Regions from separate parts of the Actinopolymorpha singaporensis genome, predicted to be linked through region 1. Evidence: predicted binding sites of a transcription regulator. Region 1 holds the regulator's gene; each other region holds the start of a gene.
What was found. The regulator LexA, encoded in region 1, represses DNA repair genes until DNA is damaged. The targets are predictions, from matches to a motif close to TCGAACANNTGTTCGA.
Positions count from the first base shown of each region.

Region 1 (7,348 bases):
GCGTTGAACCCTACCGACGAGACGAGGTAGAGGGTGCGGCCGTCGCGGGAGAAGCCCAGCGGGCTGGTCGTGTTGGTGTCCTCGGCCGACACCTCCAGCCAGGGGTGGAAGTCGCCGGCCTTGTCGGCGAGGTAGTAGACCGCGCCGCCGTCCTCGGTGATCGAGGCCGCGCCACGCACCTCCAGATCGGTGTCGGCCAGCCAGCCCACGAAGCCGGGGTTCTCGATCCGCTTGTGCAGCTCGTCGGTCTCCAGGTCGAGCTCGTAGACGTCGTGCAACTCGGGCCGGTCCTTGTTGATGCCGAGCAGCATCGTCGTCGGGTGCCAGCGGTTGTGGCCGAGAACTCGGACCTGAACGTTGTCGTACGGCGTGACACACCGCTCGCGGCCGTCGGTGAGGTCGAGCAGGTGCAGGCGCCAGTTTTCGTCGCCGTCGGCGTCCTGGAGGTAGAACAGGGTCCGGTCGTCGTGGCAGAAGCCGAAGACCCGGATGCCCTGGCCGCGGTCGTGGGTGAGCGGCGTCGCCTCGTGCGGGCGGTCGACCGGGCCGACCCAGACGTTCAGCACGCCCTCCTCGGGAGCGAGGAAGCCGAGCAGCGTGCCGTCGGGGGAGACCGTGGGGCTCGCGTAGGTCGGGTTCCCGAACAGGACCGCGCGGGGGATGAGCGGAACGGCGTCGTAGGTCATGCAGCGATCCCACCACATCCCGGGGACATCCGGCAGGGCGGTACGTGCCAGACCGTGCCCGCGCACGCCCGGCGCCACCCCGGCCGTGTGGTGCCGTCGGTTCTGCCCGGACCTCCGCCGGTATAGCCTCGCGGGATGGCCGACGCAGCGCGGGGTTCCGCCGACCAGCAACGTCCCGACCACCGCGTGCGAGAGTTGCTCCACGATGCGGTCGACGCCCTCGCCGGCATGGAGCGCCCCGGCCAGTTGGTGATGGCCGATGCGGTCGCCCGGGCGATTGCCACCGGCGAGCACCTGGTGGTCCAGGCGGGCACCGGCACCGGGAAGTCCCTGGCGTACCTCGTGCCGGCGTTCTTGAACCCGGGTGGCCGCAAACGTCCGGTCGTGGTGGCGACCGCGACCCTCGCGCTGCAGGCCCAGCTGGTCGGTCGCGATCTTCCGCAGCTCGCGGAGGCGATCGAGAAGCGGCTCGAACGCCGTCCGTCATACGCCATTCTCAAGGGACGCCACAACTACGCCTGCCTGCACCGTGTGCGCGACGGCGTCCCTGATGAGCAGGGCGCGCTGCTGGAACGCGTGCCGAGCGGTCCGCTCGGCCGGCAGGTGCTGGAGCTTCGGTCGTGGGCGACGATGCAGGCACAGACCGGTGGTGAGGGTGACCGTGACGCCGCACCCACCCACCAGGACCGGGCCTGGGCGCAGGTCGCGGTGTCCTCTCGGGAGTGCCTGGGTGCGCAGCGCTGCCCGTACGGCGGGGAGTGCTTCGCCGAACGCGCCCGCGAACGCGCGCTCGCGGCCGACGTGATCGTCACCAACCACGCGCTCCTCGCGATCGACGCGCTGGAGAACATCTCGGTGCTGCCGGACTACGACGTGGTGATCATCGACGAGGCGCACGAACTCGCCGCCCGCGTGACCGGGACCGCCTCGGCCGAGCTGTCCCCGGGCATGATCGAACGTGCCGCACGGAGAGCACAGCCGTTCTGTGAGGGCGGCGAGGCCGATCCGCTGGAGGACGCGGGGGAGGCGCTGCGCTCGGCGCTGGCGTCCGCCCCGCTGGGCAGGGTGGAGACGCCCAGCTCCGAGCTCGCCGCCGCGGTCGCGCTGGTCCGCGACTCCGCGCGCTCGGCCTGGTCGGCCTTTCCCAGCGAGAAGAAGGACTCCGACGCCGAGTCGGGTCGCCGGCAGGCGCGTTCCTACGTCGAGCAGATCCGTGACGTCGCCGAACGCGTCAGCGAACTGTCGCCGTACGACGTGGTGTGGGTGGCCGAACGCGAGCGCGGCGGTCCGGAGCTTCGGGTGGCGCCGCTGTCGGTCGCGGGGCTGCTGCGGGAGAAGTTGCTCGCCGAACGGACCTGCATTCTCACCTCGGCGACGCTGAAGCTGGGCGGGGACTTCGATGCCGCCGCCCGGTCGGTGGGCCTGCGCCCGGTCGACCGGATCCCGGACGGGGACGGCCAGGCGGGTGGTGGGACCGACGGTGCCGCCGGCGAGGCGAGCGGGTCCGGCCGGAAAGCCCGTGCCGGGAGTGAGATGGACGGCGACTCGACCGGAGAACAGGACGGTGACTCGGCGAGTGAGGGCGGCAAGGACGTCGTGGAGCCGCTGCCGTGGCGCGCCCTGGACGTCGGCTCGCCGTTCGACTACGGCCGGCAGGCGATCCTCTATGTCGCCCGCAGGTTGGCTCCGCCCGGCCGGGGCGGGATCTCTCCGCGGGTCCTGGACGAGGTGAGCGAGCTGGTCGAGGCGGCCGGCGGAGCGACGTTGGGGTTGTTCTCCTCCCGCCGGGCGGCGGAGGAGGCGGCCGCGGCGGTGCGGGACCGGCTGGGAGTCGAGGTGCTCTGCCAGGGCGAGGGGCAGCTGAGCGAGCTGCACCGGAGGTTCGCCGCCGAGCCGGACACGTCGTTGTTCGGAACGCTGTCGCTGTGGCAGGGCCTCGACGTGCCGGGTGACGCCTGTCAGCTCGTGATCATCGACAGGATTCCGTTCCCGCGCCCGGACGATCCGCTGACCTCGGCGCGTCAGCGCGCGGTCGACGAGGCGGGAGGGAACGGCTTCATGTCCGTGGCAGCCACGCACGCCGCGCTTCTGCTCGCGCAGGGGGTGGGCCGCCTGATCCGCAGGTCGAGCGACCGCGGAGTGGTGGCGGTGCTCGACCCGCGCCTGGTCACGGCGCGGTACGGCACCTATCTGCGGGCGTCGCTGCCGCCGATGTGGTTCACCGGCGACCGCGACGTCGCGCTCGGAGCGCTGCGCCGGCTCCGGTCAGCTCGCGAGCAGTAAAACCGTGGCCGGGCGGGCTGTCGGCTCGGGCGACGGTCGTCGGGTCGGTCGTCGGGTCGGTCGTGGGCTCGGTCAGGGCCGATGGACGCACACCGCGACGGGTGTCTGCTGCCGGCCCTGGCCGAACGGGTTGTCGCGGAAGAGCTCGGCGAAGAACTCGGTCGGCTGGCTGGTGTCGTGACCGAGGACGTCCCGGCCAAGGTCGTTGGAGTCGATCACCACGGTGCCGCCCAGCGTGCGCGCCGGCCCCGGCGGGAGCACCTTACGGACTGCCGCGGTGATCTCGGCAGCCATTTTGTCGGGCGCCTTCGGCGGCAGCTTCGCCGAGACGTTGGACGGGAACGCGGAGTAGGGCGTAGGCCCGTCGATCGCGTTGACCCGGTGGCCGGCCACCCGGTAGAACCAGCCACGCCGGCCCACCGCCTTGCCCACGACGCTGGCCCCGGCTGCGACCAGGATGCGCGGAAGCCCGGCCTCCTTGATCGCCAGCTGCATCGTCCACGGGCTGCCGAGTCCGATGCCGTGTGGGGTGCGCTGCACCCACTTCGACAGCACCCTGGCCGCGGGGGTGGGGTTGATCTCCCAGGTGAAGTAGGACCGTCCCTGCGAGATCGCCACGATCTTCTCGCTCACCACGACGTACCACGGCTCGGCGAACGCACCTTCGAACCTGGAGTCGTCCTCGGCGAGCCGGACCGTCTTGACCACGTAGTCGCTGAGCTTGTCCGCCACCTGGTCACCCCGGCCGAACAGGTCGGTCTGGATCGGGACGCGTGCCCATCGCGCCCCGTCCACCTCGATGATGAGACTCTTCCCGGCGTTGGGGTCCAGTGGCTCCTTCGGCGGGGGTCCCGGACGCCCGGACTCCGCGGCACCCACGTTGAGAGGTGCATGGTTGGATCCGGGCATGGTGCCGGTCTCCGCCGCTGGGTCGGACATGTCGCTCCCGGTGATAGCTCCTGTGACGAGCGTCGCCTCCTGCTCAGACGCGACGTAGGACGGCGACGACCTTACCGAGGATGACCGCGTCGTCTCCAGGGATGGGCTCGTAAGCCGGGTTGTGCGGCACCAGCCACACCTTGCCGTCACGGGGGCGATACGTCTTCACGGTCGCCTCGCCGTCGATCATCGCCGAGACGATCTCGCCCGACTCCGCCTCCGGCTGCTGGCGTACGACCACCCAGTCACCGTCGCAGATGGCCGCCTCCACCATCGAGTCACCTCGGACGCGGAGCAGGAAGAGCTCGCCCTCGCCGACGAGTTGCCGCGGCAGCGGCATGATCTCCTCGACCGACTGCTCGGCCAGGATCGGGCCACCGGCGGCGATCCGCCCCACCACGGGCACGAACGCCGGCGCAGGGCGGTCCTCGCCGCTGTCGGTCTCGTCGTAGGCCGGCACGCCCGACAGGGACGGCCGCCTTGTGGACGGTGAGGGTGCGAGCACCTCGAGCGCGCGGGGCCGGTTGGGGTCACGGCGGATGAACCCCTTGGTCTCCAGGACTCTGAGCTGGTGGGCGACCGACGAGGACGAGGTGAGGCCCACGAGGTCGCCGATCTCACGCATCGCGGGGGGATATCCGCGCGTCTCCACCGAGTCGCGGATCACCTCGAGGATGCGACGCTGGCGTGGAGTGAGTCCGGTCGCGTCGGGTGGGCCGTCGGGCAACTCCCGGACGGTCGCCGTCGAGGACTCGGTCGCCGTGTTTTTCCGCTTGGGCATAGCGGTTGTCTCCTTCCACAGATTTCGGGCCGCGACTCTGCCGACCCTCGGAAGTGAGCCTAGAGCCTGGTCATAGCACTTTCAAACATCTGTTCGACGCGTGTCGCGATTGTTTTACCGGAACTCGAAAGACCAGGAAAGGAGCCTTTCGGGCAGCTCCGTCGAACGTGTTTTCGAGGGAACTCTGGTGCTTGTCGGTGGGCTGGTGTAGAAATCCATCAGTGGGAACGTCGAACAGTCGTTCGAGCGCCGGCGTGGAAGTGGTGACGCGGATGCGTGCAGCGGAAGCGGCCGGCGGCGATGTGACGGGCGGCGAAGGCGTGACGGAAGTGAATCGGTGTTCGTGGGAGGTCGGACGATGAGCAACAGCGCGTCGGTGGTCTATCTCGAGGACTTCGTGTCCCGTCGGGCCGGCGGTGCTCCGGGCCGCGGCCGCAGGCACCTCAGCCCGGTCGCGCCGCCCGTACGCCCAGGTGACGTCCAGGCCGGTGACGTCCAGGCCGGTGACGTCCAGGCCGGTGACGTCCGCCCCTTCCTGCGGATGCGCCCGTGGCAGGTGCCGGAGGGTGCCACCCGGACTGCTGTGCCAGGCGTGACCCGGGCGGACCTGCGCGAGGAGGCGGGCGGGCGGCTGCGGCCCACCCCCACCCCGCAACCGCCTGCCGTTCGTCGACGTCCGCCGCGTCCGCGCGGCGTGCGGTCGTGCGTGCTCCCGGCCGGCGGGCGCGGCGCCGGTTCCAGTCTTCGTCTCACGAGGCGGGGGCGGCTGGTCCTGACCACGATGACGGCGCTGGCAGCGCTCGCGCTCGCCGGTGTCCTCGGGCTCCTGGCCCAGGCCGTGCTCGATGCCGCGCCCGCCGCTGGTGCGGCCGGCCCGACGGCCACGACCACGATCACGGTGGAGCCGGGGGAGACGATGTGGGGAATCGCCACCCAGCTCACCCCGAACACCGACCCGCGGGCGACCATCGACGAGATCGCCCGGCTCAACGACCTCTCCCGCGCCGGTGACCTCCGGGTCGGCCAGCGGCTGATCGTCCCTGTCCAGGCCCGCTGACCTGCCGCCCGCCAGCCCGCCTGCCCGAGCGGGGCGCGAGCCTGCGTGTGCCCGTGCGCCGTGCGTTCCCGTGCGCCCTCCGGCGGTCGGCCATGACCCGTGTTCGCCCCCATCTCCGGGCCGACACGCCGAGCCGAAATGTTGCTTTCGACCCGCCTCGCGGGCCTGACCTGCGGGGACGCCGAGACGTGTCCGCAGCGACACGCGGGGCGCCTTGCGTGCCTCGAACGACCGACGTAGCGTACCCCTAGATGTGGTAGTTACAGACCTGTAAGTCATCCACAGGTTGTGATTCGCCAGGCACAGGTTCTCCCCAGGTCATCCACAGGTTCGTCCCCAGGGAGGCGGTGTCGGCGAGTGGTCGGACGGAGATTGGCCGGGCGTCGTGCCCGCCGGCGGCGAGGGGAGTCACGAGGCGATGCACTGCCCGTTCTGCCGGCATCCAGACAGTCGCGTGGTCGACAGCCGCACCGCCGATGACGGAGCCGCCATCCGTCGTCGGCGCCAGTGCCTGGACTGCGAGCGCCGGTTCACCACGGTCGAGCAGGTAACGCTCGCGGTGGTCAAGCGCAGTGGCGTCACCGAGCCGTTCAGCCGCGAGAAGGTCATCACCGGGGTCCGCAAGGCGTGCAAGGGCCGCCCGGTCACCGAGGACTCCCTCGCGCAGTTGGCACAGCGGGTGGAGGAGACGATCCGGTCCACCGGTTCGGCGGAGATCCCCTCCCACGAGGTGGGTCTCGCCATTCTCGGCCCGCTTCGGGAGCTCGACGAGGTGGCCTACATGCGCTTCGCCAGCGTCTATCGCAGCTTCGACTCCCTGGCCGACTTCGAGTCCGAGATCGCGGTGCTGCGTGCCGAACACGACGAGACGGTGCCCGAGCCACGGCCGGGCCGGCAACCCAGCCGGTCCTAGACAACAGGCCAGACAACCGGACAGGACAAGAGTCCGGACACAAGAGGCCCCAGACGCAGCCGGCCCGGACACACCCGGCCGCGAGGCCGCCCACGACGACGGAAAGAACACAGGAAGTCCACGACCCCGGGGGGACGAGGGGAAGCGTCCCGCCCGGACCACGACGCTGATCCGCGCAGACGATCAGCAGGACAAGGAGAGCCAGCATGACGGAGACGGTCAGCGGTCCCAGCACGCGCGGGGGCACGAAGGGGCGCTCGGCGAAGGGACTGAAGGTCAGCCGGATCTTCACCACCCCGGGCACCCACCCGTACGACGAGGTGACCTGGGAGCGCCGGGACGTCGTTCAGCAGAATTGGAAGACCGGCGAGACCGTCTTCGAACAGCGCGGCGTGGAGTACCCCGACTTCTGGTCGGTCAACGCGTCCACCATCGTCACCACGAAGTACTTCCGCGGCGCCGTCGGCACCCCGGAGCGCGAGTGGACCCTGAAGCAGCTCATCGACCGGGTGGTGAAGACCTACCGCGCGGCCGGTGAGGAGCACGGTTACTTCGCCAGCCCTGCAGACGCCGAGGTGTTCGAGCACGAGCTGGTCTGGATGCTGCTGCACCAGTACTTCAGCTTCAACAGCCCGGTGTGGTTCAACGTCGGTACGCCGTCGCCGCAGCAGGTCTCGGCGTGCTTCATC
Region 1 is NZ_LT629732.1:5,557,218-5,564,565, reverse strand. It holds gene BLU27_RS24905 (S9 family peptidase) at 1-686, opposite strand, end outside; gene BLU27_RS24900 (ATP-dependent DNA helicase) at 822-2,969, shown strand; gene BLU27_RS24895 (hypothetical protein) at 3,042-3,908, opposite strand; gene lexA (transcriptional repressor LexA) at 3,952-4,689, opposite strand; gene BLU27_RS24885 (LysM peptidoglycan-binding domain-containing protein) at 5,048-5,746, shown strand; gene nrdR (transcriptional regulator NrdR) at 6,165-6,659, shown strand; gene BLU27_RS24875 (vitamin B12-dependent ribonucleotide reductase) at 6,866-7,348, shown strand, end outside.

Region 2 (7,348 bases), 1.5 Mb from region 1:
GATCGGCCCGAGCCCGGCCCGCGCCCGGCCCGAGCCCGGCCCGAGCCCGGCCCGAGGTCGGTACGGCTCGGTGACCGCTTGTCAGCGGCTCGCCGACGGACTTTCGCCACTGTGATTTCCCGCCGTACGGGCATTGGATCGAACTCGATCCCCGATCATGACCCCCACCGCGGTGGGTATGACCCGTTGGCTCAGAGGTCGTCCCGAGGTTGAGGAGGCTGACGATGCTCTTCGCGAACCGGAAGGAGGCCGGCCGACAGCTCGCCGATCGGCTGATGTCCCACAAAGGACCCGACGTGGTGGTTCTCGGGCTCCCTCGGGGCGGCGTGCCGGTGGCGTTCGAGGTAGCACGGGCACTCGACGCGCCGCTCGACGTCCTCGTCGTCCGCAAGCTGGGTGTGCCGACTCAGCCGGAGCTCGCGATGGGGGCGATCGGCGAGGGCGGCGTGCGGTTCGTGGACGAGTCGCTGGTACGAACGGCCGGCGTTCGACCGCAGGAGCTCCAGGCGGTCGAGGAACGTGAACGCGCCGAACTCACCCGGCGCGCGCAGGCGTTCCGCGGCAATCGCCCCCCGGCGCGGCTGGCCGGTCGTACGGTCATCGTCGTCGACGACGGGATCGCCACCGGGTCGACCGCCTGGGTCGCGTGCCAGGTGGCCCGCCAGCTCGGCGCGGCCCGCACGATTCTGGCCTCGCCGGTCGCCTCCCCACGCGCGGTCGAGCATCTCTCGAAGGCCGCCGACGAGGTCGTCTGCCTGGACACCCCGGAGTCGTTCTTCGCCATCGGGGAGTTCTACGCCGACTTCCGGCAGACGCCCGACAGCGAGGTCGTCGCGCTGCTGCACGAGGCGCAGGACGCGGCCCACGCTGCCCACACAGCCCCTGGCGACGATCCGCCCGCCCTGGACGAGGAGGTCACCATTCCGGCTGGCGGGCAGCACCTCGCCGGACATCTCACGCTGCCGGAGAACGCGACCGGCCTGGTGGTGTTCGCGCACGGCAGCGGCAGCAGCCGGCACAGTCCGCGTAACCGGTACGTCGCCTCCGCGCTGAACGACGCCGGCCTGGGCACCCTGCTGTTCGACCTGCTTTCCTCCGCGGAAGAAAGCGATCGCACCAACGTCTTCGACATACCCCTGCTGGCCGGCCGGCTGGTGGAGGTCACCGGCTGGCTGCGCGAGCAGCCCGCGACGCGTGACCTGCCGATCGGCTACTTCGGCGCCAGCACCGGTGCCGCCGCGGCGCTGTCCGCGGCAGCCCTGTCGGCGGCCGGCGAGTCTGTGGCAGGCGAGTCTGTGGCAGGCGAGTCTGTGGCCGGCAGACCCCGGGCCGACATCGCGGCGGTGGTCTCCCGAGGTGGCCGACCCGACCTCGCCGCATCCGACCTCGAACTCGTCCAGGCGCCGACACTGCTGATCGTCGGCGGCCACGACCCGCTCGTCGTCGACCTCAACCTCGACGCGGCCCGGCGCCTGCGCTGCGAGAAGTCCGTACACGTCGTACCCGGCGCCACCCACCTGTTCGAGGAACCCGGCACCCTCGAGGCGGTCGCGGCCGAGGCCACCCGCTGGTTCACCAGCCACCTGCGCGCCAAGGCCTCCCACTGACGATCCGACCGCGCACGGGCGGCTTCCGCGGAAGAATCCGCGAGGAGTCCCCGCCGACTCGCCGAACGAGCCGGTTCCCGGAACCAGCCACCCTGTCGGCGGCCGGGTCTACCATCGAACACATGAGCGATTGCAATGCCTCCGCAGGGACTTTCACCGCTGTGTCGAAGGACGCCCCCGTGTCTGCCGCCGCGCCCGGGGCACGGATCCCCCGTCCAGCAGCATCAGACCAGGCATGCGCCGGAGGAGGAGAGTCTCCGCCGGCATCCACCTCTGCGCCTCCAGACGGCCGCCGACCTTCGGATGCCCCAGATGCGCCGGCGCCGAGGGTGTCCGAGTCCAGCGCGATGGGCCGAGCTGCGACGGGCACCAGCACGGCCGGCCAGGGTGCCCCCAGGTCACTCGAGGGCCTGGAGGCCGAGATCTGCGACCTCGCTTCCAGGATCGCCATCGCCACGCACGAGTGGTTGCGGCTGATCGGCGCCTTCGACCGGCGCGGGGGCTGGCGTGCGTCCGGGTGCAGATCCGCCGCACAGTGGCTGTCCTGGCGTTGCGGCATGAGCCTGTCCGCCGCGTACGAACACCTCCGTGTCGGGCGGGCACTGGAGGACCTCCCGAAGATCGCCGCGGAGTTCGCCGCCGGTCGGCTGTCGTACTCCAAGGTGCGTGCCCTCACCAGGATCGCCGGCGCCGACCACCGTTCGTCCCCCGCAGATCGGGTCGGGTCCGGAGACGAGACCGCTCAGCCGACCTCCCCCTCCGATGGATCCACCAACGCCGACGCAGACGCCGAGGGCGAGGCCGGCATGGAGACCGCGGCAGACGCCGAGGACGAGTTGCTCAACCTCGCGCGAAGTGCCACCGCTTCACAACTCGACCGGATCGCTCGGGGCTGTTCGGCAGCGCGCTCCCAGGAGCAGAACCACCGGCGAGCCATGCGGCGCGGGGTCAGGTGGTTCTACGACGAGGACGGTTCACTGGTCATTCGCGGAAGGCTGGCCCCCGACGAAGGGGCGACGGTCGTCGCGGCGCTCGAAGCCGCACTGGACACCCTGCTCGCCAGGAAGCCCGCGCCACGGCCGACAACCGCACCACCAGCCTCACCAGTTCCGTCAGCCTCCCCTGCAGCACCTGCCCCGGTCCCCGAGACGACCGGTGCCCCGGGGACCATCAAGTCCACCGGCACCACCAAGCCCACCGGCACCACCAAGCCCACCGGCACCACCAAGCCCACCGGCACCACCAAGCCCACCGGTCCGACCGACACCTGGGCAGCCCCGACTCCGGGAGTCCCGACTCCAGGTCCCGGCGACACCACCCCAGCCGGACCAGGCCGCCGGCCCGCGACAGACCATCCACGGTCGGATTCTTCCGCGGGGGAATCCCGGCGGCCGGGCCGGACCTCGGCCAACGGCGTACCACCAGGCGACATACCGCCAGCCGTCCCGCACCGCCACCGCGGGGCGCTGGCCGCCGATGCGCTCGTCCTGATGGCGGAGACCCTGCTGTCCAACACGCCGGCATTCCTCAACTCCGCCGACAGGTACCGCGTCATCGTCCATCTGAACCCCGCGGCGGATCCGGGGAGGTTCACCCCGAGCGCCGTTCCTTCCCCCAGTCAAGAGACTCCGCGCCCCGATCCACACCGGGCCGACCACCTCGACGACGGCGTTCCGCTCGCGCCGGAGACCGCGGACCGCCTGGCCTGCGAGGCGACGGTGACAGCCGTCCACCTCGGCGGTGACGGCCAGATCCGCGACCTCCGCGACCCCACCAGGTTTCCGCGAGCCGCCACCGCACGGGCGGTCAGGATCCGCGCGCACCACGCCTGCCAGGCACCTGGATGCACCACCCGGCACGGACTCCAGGTCCACCACGTACGCCACTGGTGCCACGGCGGCGAGACCAGCTTGGGCAATCTCGTTCTGATCTGCCGGTTCCACCACTGGCTCGTCCACGAAGGTGGCCACACGTTCGCAGCCCGCCCCGGAGGAGCCTTCGGCTTCTACCGGCCGGACGGCACCGAGGTTCCGGCGACGCCCTCGCTACCGGGCATCCCCGGCGCGGCGGCCGTCGGCAGGCCCACCGGCGCGGCCGCCCACGGGCCCACGAACACGCACCTCCGCGGGACCGGCGGCGCACACGTTCCCAGCGCAACCATTCCCGACGGCGATCTCGCCCGGTCCGTACTCGACCGCTGGGTCGACGTCCGGCGAGCACTCGGTGAGGACGTGCTCACTCCGCCCTGGTGGTCAGGCGACCCGTTGGACCTCGACTACGCCGTCAGCGTGATCCTCGATTCGCAGGCCGCGAGGAACTGACGTGGCCAGGTGCCTCAACGCGCGGCCCGGTCACCGATCACTGGTAGACCTCGAGTTCGACGATGCGGGAGTACGTCGCGTCGTTCGAAGCGATGACGAGCACGCGCACCGCGGTCGTGGAGACCGGATCGAAGGTCGAGCTGACCAAGCCGGTGGCGTTTCCGCGCACGCTGGCGACCGTACGCCAGTCACCGCTGCCACCGTTGGCGCCGGCGTCCCACACCTGCACGTCCCAGTCGCGCAGGCCGTAGCGGGTCGCGGGGTAGCGAGTTGAGTTCAGCGTGTACATGTCGACGCGGCTCACCTGGTGGGTCTGGGCGAACGTGACCGCCAGCCAGTCAGGGAAGACCCGCGAACTGCCGTCGTTCCACCCGGTGGCGGTCTGCCAGTCGGCGGAGTTGCTGTTCCCGTCGATCGCGCCGCAGGCCCTGAAGTTCGCGTGGGTGGACGACGCGCTCACCGTCGACGAGATCGCGAGGTTCGCCCCTGGCCCGCTCGGCGCCGCCTTCACCACGACCGGGACCGAGATCTGGGATCCGCGGCCGGTCCGGCCGGCCTTGACTGTGATCTGGGCGTCGGCGTCGCTGCTGCCCAACGGCGCGGACACCAGGACCGGCGTGTGCAGTGTGTATCCCGCCGGCAGGTAGCTGGAGATCACGTCGGGCGACGCGCTGAGCGGAGCGTCGGGGTAGAGCAGGACGTCAGCGTAGGTCGCCTGCGAGGAGTCGTTGCGTACGGCGACGTCGACCGTCCGCGCACCGCAGGGCACGGCCAGGATCTGCAGCGCGCTCGGCGTCGCCGTCAACGTCAGGTTGTCAGCACCCGGCGGCGCCGCGTTTCCGACCGAGGCCGAGGCCGGTGCGCTCACCGACCCGGCCAACGCGAGCACTCCGGTGACGCACGCCGCGACGAGCGCCACCGGGTACCGAATTCGCCGCCGCGATCCGACCAGTGTTCGAGATCCCTTGCCCTCGTTCACTTCGAGCTCCCCTCCCATTTGACCGGGCCGTTCCTGGCCGGCTACTTGTCCGGCGGGTACTGCAGCGGCTCGGGCGGCTGGATGTTCTCCGAGTAGCGGAGGGCGCCCAGCGTCGGGTTGTCGGCAACCGGCTGCAGACCTGGGTGGCCGTCCTCGGTCACGAAGGTCGCCCTGGTCTGCACAGGCGCGCCGGGCTGGCGGATGTAGGGCACCACCCGGTAGTCCGACCGCAACTCCTGCTCGGTCAGGTCGAACCGCACATACCCGCGGAGCGCGCTGTAGAACTTCACGTGCTGGTTGGCCAGGAAAGGCTCGGCGTATTCGTCACGGTCCGCGCCGTCCATGCCGGAGCTGATCGACGTTCCCACGAACTCCGTCGCCACCGTGGCCGAGGCCGGATCGTCGAAGTCCGTCTTCACCTCCGCGGCCATGGCGCGGTGGAAGTCACCGGAGAGGATCACCGGGTTGGTGACGTGGCGTTCGGTGAGCCCGCCGACCACTCGGTCACGGGCGGGCTTGTAGCCGTCCCACAGGTCCATGCTGAACGCCCCGCCGGGATCGGTGGTGAAGTCCAGCTGCGACAGCATGATCTGCTGCGCGATCACGTTCCAGCGGGCCCGGGAGGCACCGAGGCCGTCCAGCAGCCACGCTTCCTGTTCGGCGCCGAGCAAAGTCCGCGACGGGTCGAGGCGCTCGGCGCAGTCGGTCCTCAGACCGTCGCCACAGGCCTGGTCGGAGCGGTACTGCCGGGTGTCGAGCACGCTGAACTCCGCCAACCGGCCGTACGTGAACCGCCGGTACAACGCGGCGTCCGGGCCGACCGGCTGCTGCGGCAACCGCAACGGCATGTGTTCCCAGTACGCCCGGTAGGCGTTCGCCCGCCGCACCAGGAAGTCGGCCGGTGGCATGCTCGGGTGGTACTCGTCCGCGTAATTGTTGACCACCTCGTGGTCGTCCCAGGTGACGATCCACGGGAACGCCGCGTGGGCGGCCTGCAGGTCGGGGTCGAGCTTGTAGAGCGCATACCGGTCCCGGTAGTCGCTGAGCAACGTGGTGACCCGGTTGTACTTGTCCGGCAGTGCGGGATAACCGGGGCGCCCACCGTTGGTCTGGACGCTGTACTCGTAGATGTAGTCACCCAGGTGGAAGACCACATCGAGGTCCTCGTCGGCGAGATGCTTGTACGCGGTGTAGTAACCGTCGAACCACGCCGCGCACGAGACTGCCGCGAACCGGAGCCGGTCGAGGTTCGCGGTCGGTGCCGGAGCCGTACGAGTCCTGCCGACCGGGGAGATCCGCGGGCCGGTGCGGAAGCGGTAGAAGTACTCCCGGTCCGGCTGCAGGCCGTCCACGTCGACGTGAACCGAGTGGACGTACTCGGGCAGCGCGAGCACCGCGCCGTCCCGGACGACCTTACGGAACGCCTCGTCCTCGGCGACCTGCCACTCGACCGCGTACCTCGTCGGCTGCATCCCGCCGAAGGAGTCCATCGGATCCGGCGCGAGCCGGGTCCAGATCACCACGGCGTTCGGCAGCGGGTCACCGGAGGCGACGCCGAGGGTGAACGGGTCGGTGCGGAACGACGGCGCCGCGGTGGTGTGCGTCGCCGTACGGTCGACCATGCTGAACGCGAGCCCGAACGCGCTGATTCCGCTCAGCCGCACGAACTCGCGCCGGTCCCAGAGTGCGTGTTCCTCGCGTTCCCAGTGACGTCGTAGGTTTGCCAACGCCAGCCCCCTGACATGACCAACTGCAACCAGAAATCCGGACGACGACTCGCACAGTCACACGGGTACAGCTATCACGTGTCAATGCCAGGTCCTCGCCGGCAGAGGCCGACTTCGCTGACACAGACGGGTCTTCACTGGCAGCCGGGTGTTCACTGACAGAGATAGGGCCGAAAACTCCTCCCGGCAATTCGCCGGGCCGAGAATTTGCCTAGTCGAGACCATCATCGAATTGTTGCCGAAACCGCTCTACCCACGTCAGGAGAACGGAAGACGAACAACTCGGAAGTGAACTGTTCGGTGAACCTACTCGGCGAACCGGTCGTCCGCCGCTCTCGCGGACTGACTGTCCGCCCGGGCGAACTGGCGGAGCTTGGCGAAGAAGTCCTCGAGGAGGAAGCGGGAGTCGATCGTCTCGTAGACCCGGATCGGACGGTGCGTCCTGTCCAGGTCGTAGCTGCCGTTGGCGCGAAAGGTCGGCGCGGGGCGTTCGACGATGCGGCCGCAGTTCTCGTTCAGGAGAACGCCGATCGCCGGTGAGTCGCCCAGGGAGCGGTACTCCATCGGACTATGCGCGTGGACGGCGTTCCACTCGACCAGCTGGCGTACGAGGTACTCGCCGAGCTCACCGCACGGGGCCACCTTCTCGTCGAGTTCGGCGTAGCTCACGGCGGTCATGACGTACGTCGACCGCGGGATCTGCCACACCTCGAG
Region 2 is NZ_LT629732.1:693,771-701,118, forward strand. It holds gene BLU27_RS03190 (phosphoribosyltransferase) at 225-1,607, shown strand; gene BLU27_RS29725 (HNH endonuclease signature motif containing protein) at 1,937-3,928, shown strand; gene BLU27_RS03200 (galactose-binding domain-containing protein) at 3,966-4,907, opposite strand; gene BLU27_RS03205 (alkaline phosphatase D family protein) at 4,949-6,634, opposite strand; gene BLU27_RS03210 (nucleoside hydrolase) at 6,941-7,348, opposite strand, start outside.
Region 2: BLU27_RS29725 (HNH endonuclease signature motif containing protein) is a predicted target of LexA. The motif match lies at 1,722-1,737, and genes of this name have one in related genera.

Region 3 (7,348 bases), 2.9 Mb from region 1:
TCCAGGACGCCGGTGCCTGCCCGGGTGTCGCGGCAGACCAACTGACCGGAGGCCAGGGAGGGCCCGGTGCGGCGACCCGTTCCCTCCTGGGCATTTCGGCGCTGATCGCTCAGACTCCGCGCAGGACGTGCTGGAGGTACTCCTTGCGGTTGAGCGGGTTGAGGTCGGTGCGCGGTCGGGTGGGAAAGGCGCCCCTGACCGGCTCGTGGTGGTCGAACGCCGACTCCAGCACACCTTCTCCGTGAGTCACTCCCGGCAGGTGCTGCTGCAACTCGTGCACCATGGCGGCCGGGATGTCACCTTCGAGTACGCCGGACGAGCCGCGGACGAGCGGCGCGCCCGGGACCCCGCGCAGCCGACCCAGCAGCGGAAGGACCGCACCTAGCGTGTCGGCGGGGAACTCCAGGCGGAACCGGTGCACCGGCTCACAGACCACGGTGCCCGCCTGCCGGAGCGCGCTCATCAACACCAGCGGCGTCAGCTTGCGAACGTCACCCGCGCCGGTCTCCGGTGAGACGTATCCGGAGTCGGTCAGTGTGACCACGCAGTCGGTCACCTGCCAACCGTGCAGACCCTGCTGCAACGTCTCCACGATAGTGTTCCGCAACGCCTGCCGGAACTCCTCGACGGACTTGAAGACGTAGAGCGGAATCAACTCCAGCTTGACATCCAGCTCGACCCGCACGCCGGACCCGACCGGGGCCGGGTCGACCCGAAGCCCGACCGTGGAGAGGAACGGATTCTCGTTCCTGCCAAGGACTTCCACGGCAGAGCCGCTGCCAAGCACGCGTTCGACGCAGATGGGGGTGGTCTCGCGGAAGGTGACGTCGATGCCGTACTCCAGGGCCAGGGTGGCCTCGACGACCTCCTTCTGCACCTCCCCGTACAACGACACATACAACTCGCCACGGACATCGTCCTGACGCAGATTGATCAACGGGTCCTGCTCGGCCAACTGCGTCAACGCCACATGCAACCGGCCCTTGTCACCCACACGGACCGGCACCACCACCGTCTCCAACGTCGGCGGCGCGAAATACTGCTGCCCCACGCCGGTACCCGGCTCCCCGAGCCGATCACCGATCCGCACACCGGAAAGCCCCCACACCTTCGCGATCCGGCCCGCCGTGACCGACGGCCGCGTAACCACCGCCCCCTGCTCGAACACCCCGATCGCGGTCACCTTCTCACCCTCACCCCCGCCGTCACCCCCACCGAACCGCACCCGCTCCCGGACCCGCAACTCCCCTGCGAACATCCGCAGATAGGCCACCTTCTCCCCCGCCGGGCCACGCTCCACCTTGAACACCGTCCCAGCAGCCGGGGCATCGACCTCACCCTCGACCGCCGGAAGAAGCCCGATGATCCCGTCCACCAGTTCCGCCACCCCCGCACCGGTGATCGCCGAACCGAAAAAGACCGGATACACCCGCCCCTCGGCCACCCTGCACACCAGCTCACGACGAACACGCCCACCGGTGACCACCTCCGCCCCACCATCCACCCAGGCCGCCAGGAACTCCTCATCGACGTCCGCGAGCACCTCACACGCCCCCGCAACAAACGCCTCATCCTCCGGCCCATACGCCACGAACCCCGCACCCCCAGTGCCCTCCCCCAACACCCGCCCCATCGCCACCACCGCCGGCGTCAACCTCTCCCCGATCTCGCCGAACACCCGCCCCGTGTCCGCCCCACCCCGATCGACCTTGTTCACGAACACCAGCACCGGAATCCCCAACCGCCGCAACGTCCGCATCAACACCCGCGTCTGCGCCTGCACACCCTCCACCGCCGACACCACCAACACCGCACCATCCAACACCCCCAACACCCGCTCCACCTCGGCGACGAAGTCCGGATGCCCCGGCGTATCGATCAAATTCACCGACACACCATCCAGCACAAACGACACCACCGCCGACCGGATCGTGATCCCCCGACGCCGCTCCAACTCCAACGAATCAGTCTGCGTATCACCCGCATCCACACTGCCCACCCGCGCGATCACCCCCGCCAGATGAAGCAACCGCTCCGTCAAACTCGTCTTCCCCGCATCAACATGAGCCACAATCCCAAGATTCAACGTCCGCACCACGCGTCATGTCCTCTACGTAGATGAAGATCCCTTCTCGGATGGACATGAACGTGGCTCGCATCTGCGTCTCCCTCTCGGTCTGCCTCGACGGCTGGTGGGCCTGGTCGGCTGGGCGGAGTGAAACACCGGCCCCCACGGTCCGGCAACCGGTTTTCGGCGGCCCCCACGCAACTCCGCAGGCCCGGCATCCGTACCCCTTGGCCGAACGGTCCGATAACCGATTGCCGGGACGCCGCGACGCTCACCATGCTGGCGTGCCGAGGCAGTTCGAACGGGCCGGTACGTACACACGAGGCAGCACGAGCGAGGTGGGGCGAGGATGGTCCAGGCTCCTTCGGCTACGACACAGGTGACGGCCACGTCCGCGCTGGCGACGTCGGCGTCGCTGTTGACGACGCTCGCGGACCCGGACGCGCTGCGGATGCTCGGCTGGATGCTGGAACGCGAACCCGCCGAGCGCGGCGCGGTCAGCCGTTGCGCGCAGGCGCTGGGACTCGACGCGCCAAGCACCGCGAGGTTGTACGGACGGCTCACGGCGGTCGGACTGATCGCGGCCGACGGACCGCGCATCGAGGTGCGGGCGGATCTGCTACGCGGGGCCGCGCACGAACTCGACGAGATCAATCCGGTCGTACGCCGGTTGGAGGACTTCCCGTACCTGCGGGGCATGTTCTCCCACGGCCGGCTCACCAGCATGCCGGTGGACGACGCGCACCTGGACGACCTCGCGTACTTCCTGGCGAGCTTCTTCAACCGCGACGTCTCCTACACCGAGGCCGAGGTCAACGAGATCGTCCGGGAGGTCGACGACGACGTCGCCACGCTGCGCCGGCTGATGGTCGACGTGGGCGTGCTGACCCGCGACCGCAACAGCGTTTACGCCTTGGCCGACAAGGCGAACGATCCGATCGGAGCCCGGGGCCCCTCCTAGTCGGGCAGCAGCGGGACGGAGATGCCCTGGTCGCGGCCGAGCAGCGCCGCCCTCGTCACCGCGCCGGAGTCGAACCGCCGTCGAACCTTGTCGACCGCCTCGTCGAGGGCGTCGTGTTGCCGGCGGTCGAACGGCAACGCCAACTGGACCGCGCTGTCGTCGTCGAGGTTTCCGACCGCCACGCCGACGAGGGTGAGCCCACGGCGTTCGATCATCGGCGCGGCGGCTGCCCGCAACCCGCGTACCGCCTGGAGAATCTCGTTCGTCTGCGCGGTCGGGTGCGACAGGGTGTGCGACCGCGTCACCCGGGAGAAGTCCGCGAACCGCAGCCGGAGCACGATCGTGCGACCGGTGCGCCCCGCCGCACGCATCCGCCGGGTGACCCGGTCGACCAGCCCGGTCAAGATCGCGTCCACCTCCTCCGTCGACCGCGGCCGCTGGCCGAGCGCGCGCTGCGCGCCGACCGAGCCCCGGCGGTGCCCCACCCGCACCGGTCGGGGGTCGCGGTTGTGGGCCAGTGCGTGCAGGTGCCGCCCGGCCGCCTGACCGAGCATGGCGACCAGCGCCGACTGGGGGAGTTCGGCGACGTGCCCCACTGTGGTGATCCCCCGGTCGTGCAGCTTCTTCGCCGTCACCTCCCCGACTCCCCACAGCCGGCCGACGTTCAGCGGATGCAGGAAGGCCAGCTCGCGGTCGGGTGGCACGACGAGCAACCCGTCGGGTTTGGCGACACCGCTGGCCACCTTGGCGAGGAACTTCGTCCGGGCGACCCCGACCGTGATGGGCAGGCCCACCTGGTCGAGCACGTCGCGCCGCAGCTTCGCCGCGATGTCGGCCGGAGCCCCGGAGATCCGCCGGAGCCCGCCCACGTCGAGGAACGCCTCGTCGATCGACAACCCCTCCACCAGCGGGGTCGTCTGCTCGAACACCTCGAACACCGCCGCACTGGCTTCGGAATAGGCCGACATCCGGGGTGGTACGACGATCGCCTGCGGACACAGCTGCCGGGCCTGCGCACCTCCCATGGCGGTACGGACGCCGTGGGCCTTGGCCTCGTAACTGGCGGCCAGCACCACACCGCCACCGACGATGACGGGGCGACCCCGCAGGCCGGGATCGTCACGCTGCTCGACAGAGGCATAGAACGCGTCGAGGTCCGCGTGCAGGATGGTCGCATCCACCGTCACGAACATATGTTCGCATAAGTTGTCCTCCGCACGCGAGGGCTGCGGAGGTCCGGCCTTTCCATGGCGGAGATCGGCTGGCGGGGGTCGGCCGGCGTACGGCACGATTCATCCGGCGGGTCGATCGTCGCTCGCGCCTGGCGGGGAGGACGGTGGGGCCGTGGGTGGCTGGGTGGACGACCGGCTCATGCACCTCTTGGCCGCGCACCGGAGCGAGTGGGCCACCGGCGCCGCCCGGACGCTGATGTGGATCGGGACCAGCCCCACCGCACTGGCCACAGTCGCTCTCCTCGCCGTCGTGGTCGTCGTGGCGACGCGTGCCTACCGCCAGGCCGGCGCGGTCGTCCTGGCGGTCGTGACCGCGGACGTCGTGGCGAGGCTGCTCAAGGAGATCATCGACCGGTCCCGGCCGCCGTCGGATCTCGCTCTCGTCCACCTCGGTGGCGCGTCGATGCCTTCCACCCACGCGGCGCTCACGTCTGCCGCGGCGACCGCTCTTCTGCTGGCGACGACGCTGAGGTCCACGCGAGCGAGATTTCTGTGGGCACTGATCCTGGCCGCCGGCACGGCCGTCGTCGGGGTCTGCATGGTCTACCTCGGCGGTCACTGGCCCACCGACATCGTGGCCGGGTGGACGTTGGGCACCACGTTCGGTGCAGGCGCGGGGCTGCTGTGCCGCGGTCCCCGCGCCGGTCAGCGCGGCGACCAGTCACCCGGCCGGCGGGACGAGCAGCCTCAGGGCAGTTGATCACCGGTTCAACCGGGCCGATGGGACCAATCCCACAGGACCACCGCGGGACCGAGGTCGCGGGTCCCGTCGATCTCCACGGGTACGCAGCGTTGGGGACCGCGTTCCGGGGTTGCCGGAACGGCGGTCGCACACCGCCGCTCCTGTTCCTCTCGACACGGGGAGATCCACATGGGTGCCGCACGGAACGTCGTACACAAGGGCGCGTACTCCGCCGTCGCCGTCGCCGCTCTGATCGGCATCGCGACGCTGCTCGCAGGCTGCGGCGGAGGCAACGGCACCCCGGCACAACCCGCCGACGTGACCGTTCCGGCCGGGAAGCACAACGCCCAGGACGTGGAGTTCACCGAGGAGATGGTCGAGCACAACCTGGAAGTGGTGGCGATGAGCAGGCTGGCCGCCAAGAAGGCGACCAACGCGCAGGTCAAGTCGCTCGCGGCGAAGATCAAGGCCGCCCACGCGCCCAAGGTCGCCGAACTGTCCGCGTGGCTGAAGGCATGGGGTGAACCTGTGCCCACCATGGATCCGACGCCGCACATGACCCCGCACATGTCTCCGCACATGACGCATTCGCCCAGCCCGGGAACGCCGACCGCGAGCCACAGCCCCGGGATGATGGACGAGCACGAACTGTCCGACCTGCGGCACGCCTCCGGCAAGCAGTTCGACAAGATGTACGTGGAGGCCATGATCCACCAGTACTCCGAGGCGGTGGACGAGGCGAAGATCGAGCAGGCCAAGGGCCTCTACCCGTCGGCGAAGAAGCTGGCGGCGGAGATCGTCACGAACTATCCGGCCGAGATCGTGAAGATGCAGGCACTGCTCAAGAAGCTGTGAGCCACCCTGGTGACCGGTCCGGCGCCCGGGGCCGGCCGGGACAGGTACCTCGACCTGCTCCGCGCACTGGCACTCGTCCGTATCGTCACCTACCACGCCTTCGGCTGGCCCTGGCTGACGTTGCTCTTCCCTTCGCTCGGCGTCATGTTCGCGCTCGCCGGATCGCTGATGGCTGCTTCGCTGGAGCGCAGAGCCGCGGTGTCGGTGGTCGGCGCCCGGATGCGCCGGGTGCTGGTGCCGTTCGGCGTCTTCGCCGTGTTCGTCGTACCGGCGATGTTCCTGCACGGGTGGGGACCACCCGACCCGTCCCAGGCGAGTGGGTGGTGGGCTCGGCTGTTGCTGTGGGTGGTGCCACTGGACGATCCACCGTTCAGCCAGTGGGCCTGGCAGGTCAACGAGCCGCTGTGGTACGTCCGGGCGTACCTGTGGTTCGTCCTGCTCGCCCCGCTGGCACTGGCCGCCTTCCGGCGGTTGCCGGTGCCGCTGATCGCCGGGTCCCTGCTGGCGGTGACCCTGCTGCAACTCGGGGTGCTGGACACCGGTGACTCCCCTGCCCTGGGCAGGATCGTCACCGACCTGACGGTGTTCGGCGCGTGCTGGCTGCTGGGGTTCGCCCACCACCACGGGCAGATCGCCCGCCTGTCGCCTCGCGCCGCGTGTGCTCTGGCCGTGCCCGCGCTGGCAGTCGGCGGCTGGTACGCCCTCACCCACCAGACCCAGCAGGGCTACGACCTGGGTCCCATCCCGCTCGCCCAGGCGTACTGGTCGTTCGGGTTCGTCCTGCTGCTGTTTCGTTTCCGGCCACGCGACCTCGGCTGGCTGCGGCGGGCGTGGCCGGTCGACAAGGTGGTGCACGTCTTCAACGCGCGGGCGGTCACCATCTACCTCTGGCACGAACTCGCGCTCATCGCAGCGGTCCTGGTGATCGACTGGATGTGGAGCGTGCCGTCCCTCGCGAACACCCTTCCCCTGCGGACGAACTGGTGGAAGTACGTGCTCACCTGGCCGCTCCTGGTGGTGGCGTTGCTCGTCTTCGGCTGGGTCGAGGACCTCGCCGCGAGACGGAAACCACAGCTGTGGCCGAGGAGCCGTTCGCAGGGGTGAGTACCTGGCGTCAACCGCCGCTTGCGCGGCCCCGCCGAGGGGTGGGGTGCTCGGGTTCGCCAGTGCGGCCGTCGCGTTCGTCGGCTTTGCTTTCGCGTTCGTCCGCTGCCTGTTCGCGTTCGTCGGCGTCCACGTCACGCCGGTCGGCGCCACGGTCGCGCTCGTCCGCACCGCGTTCACGGTCGTCTGCCATCCGATCGCGCACGTCGGCCTCGTGGTTGCGTAGGTCGGCGCTTCGGTCGCGTTCGTCGGCGACCTGTTCCCGCTGGTCGGCGTCCCGGTCACGCATGTCGGCCTCGCGGTCACGCCGGTCGGCGAGCTGGTCGCGTTCGTTCGCCGCGCGCATGCGTTCGGTGGCCTGGATGTAGCGCAACTCCTCCAGTCTCCGGCGCGCGTCGGCTGCGACGCCTCGAAGGTGCGACATCCGCCTGCGGGCCTTGGCGGCG
Region 3 is NZ_LT629732.1:2,097,240-2,104,587, reverse strand. It holds gene BLU27_RS09590 (elongation factor G) at 110-2,095, opposite strand; gene BLU27_RS09585 (DUF2087 domain-containing protein) at 2,448-3,029, shown strand; gene dinB (DNA polymerase IV) at 3,026-4,210, opposite strand; gene BLU27_RS09575 (phosphatase PAP2 family protein) at 4,374-4,961, shown strand; gene BLU27_RS09570 (DUF305 domain-containing protein) at 5,133-5,798, shown strand; gene BLU27_RS09565 (acyltransferase family protein) at 5,808-6,902, shown strand; gene BLU27_RS09560 (hypothetical protein) at 6,913-7,348, opposite strand, start outside.
Region 3: dinB (DNA polymerase IV) is a predicted target of LexA. The motif match lies at 4,215-4,230, and genes of this name have one in related genera.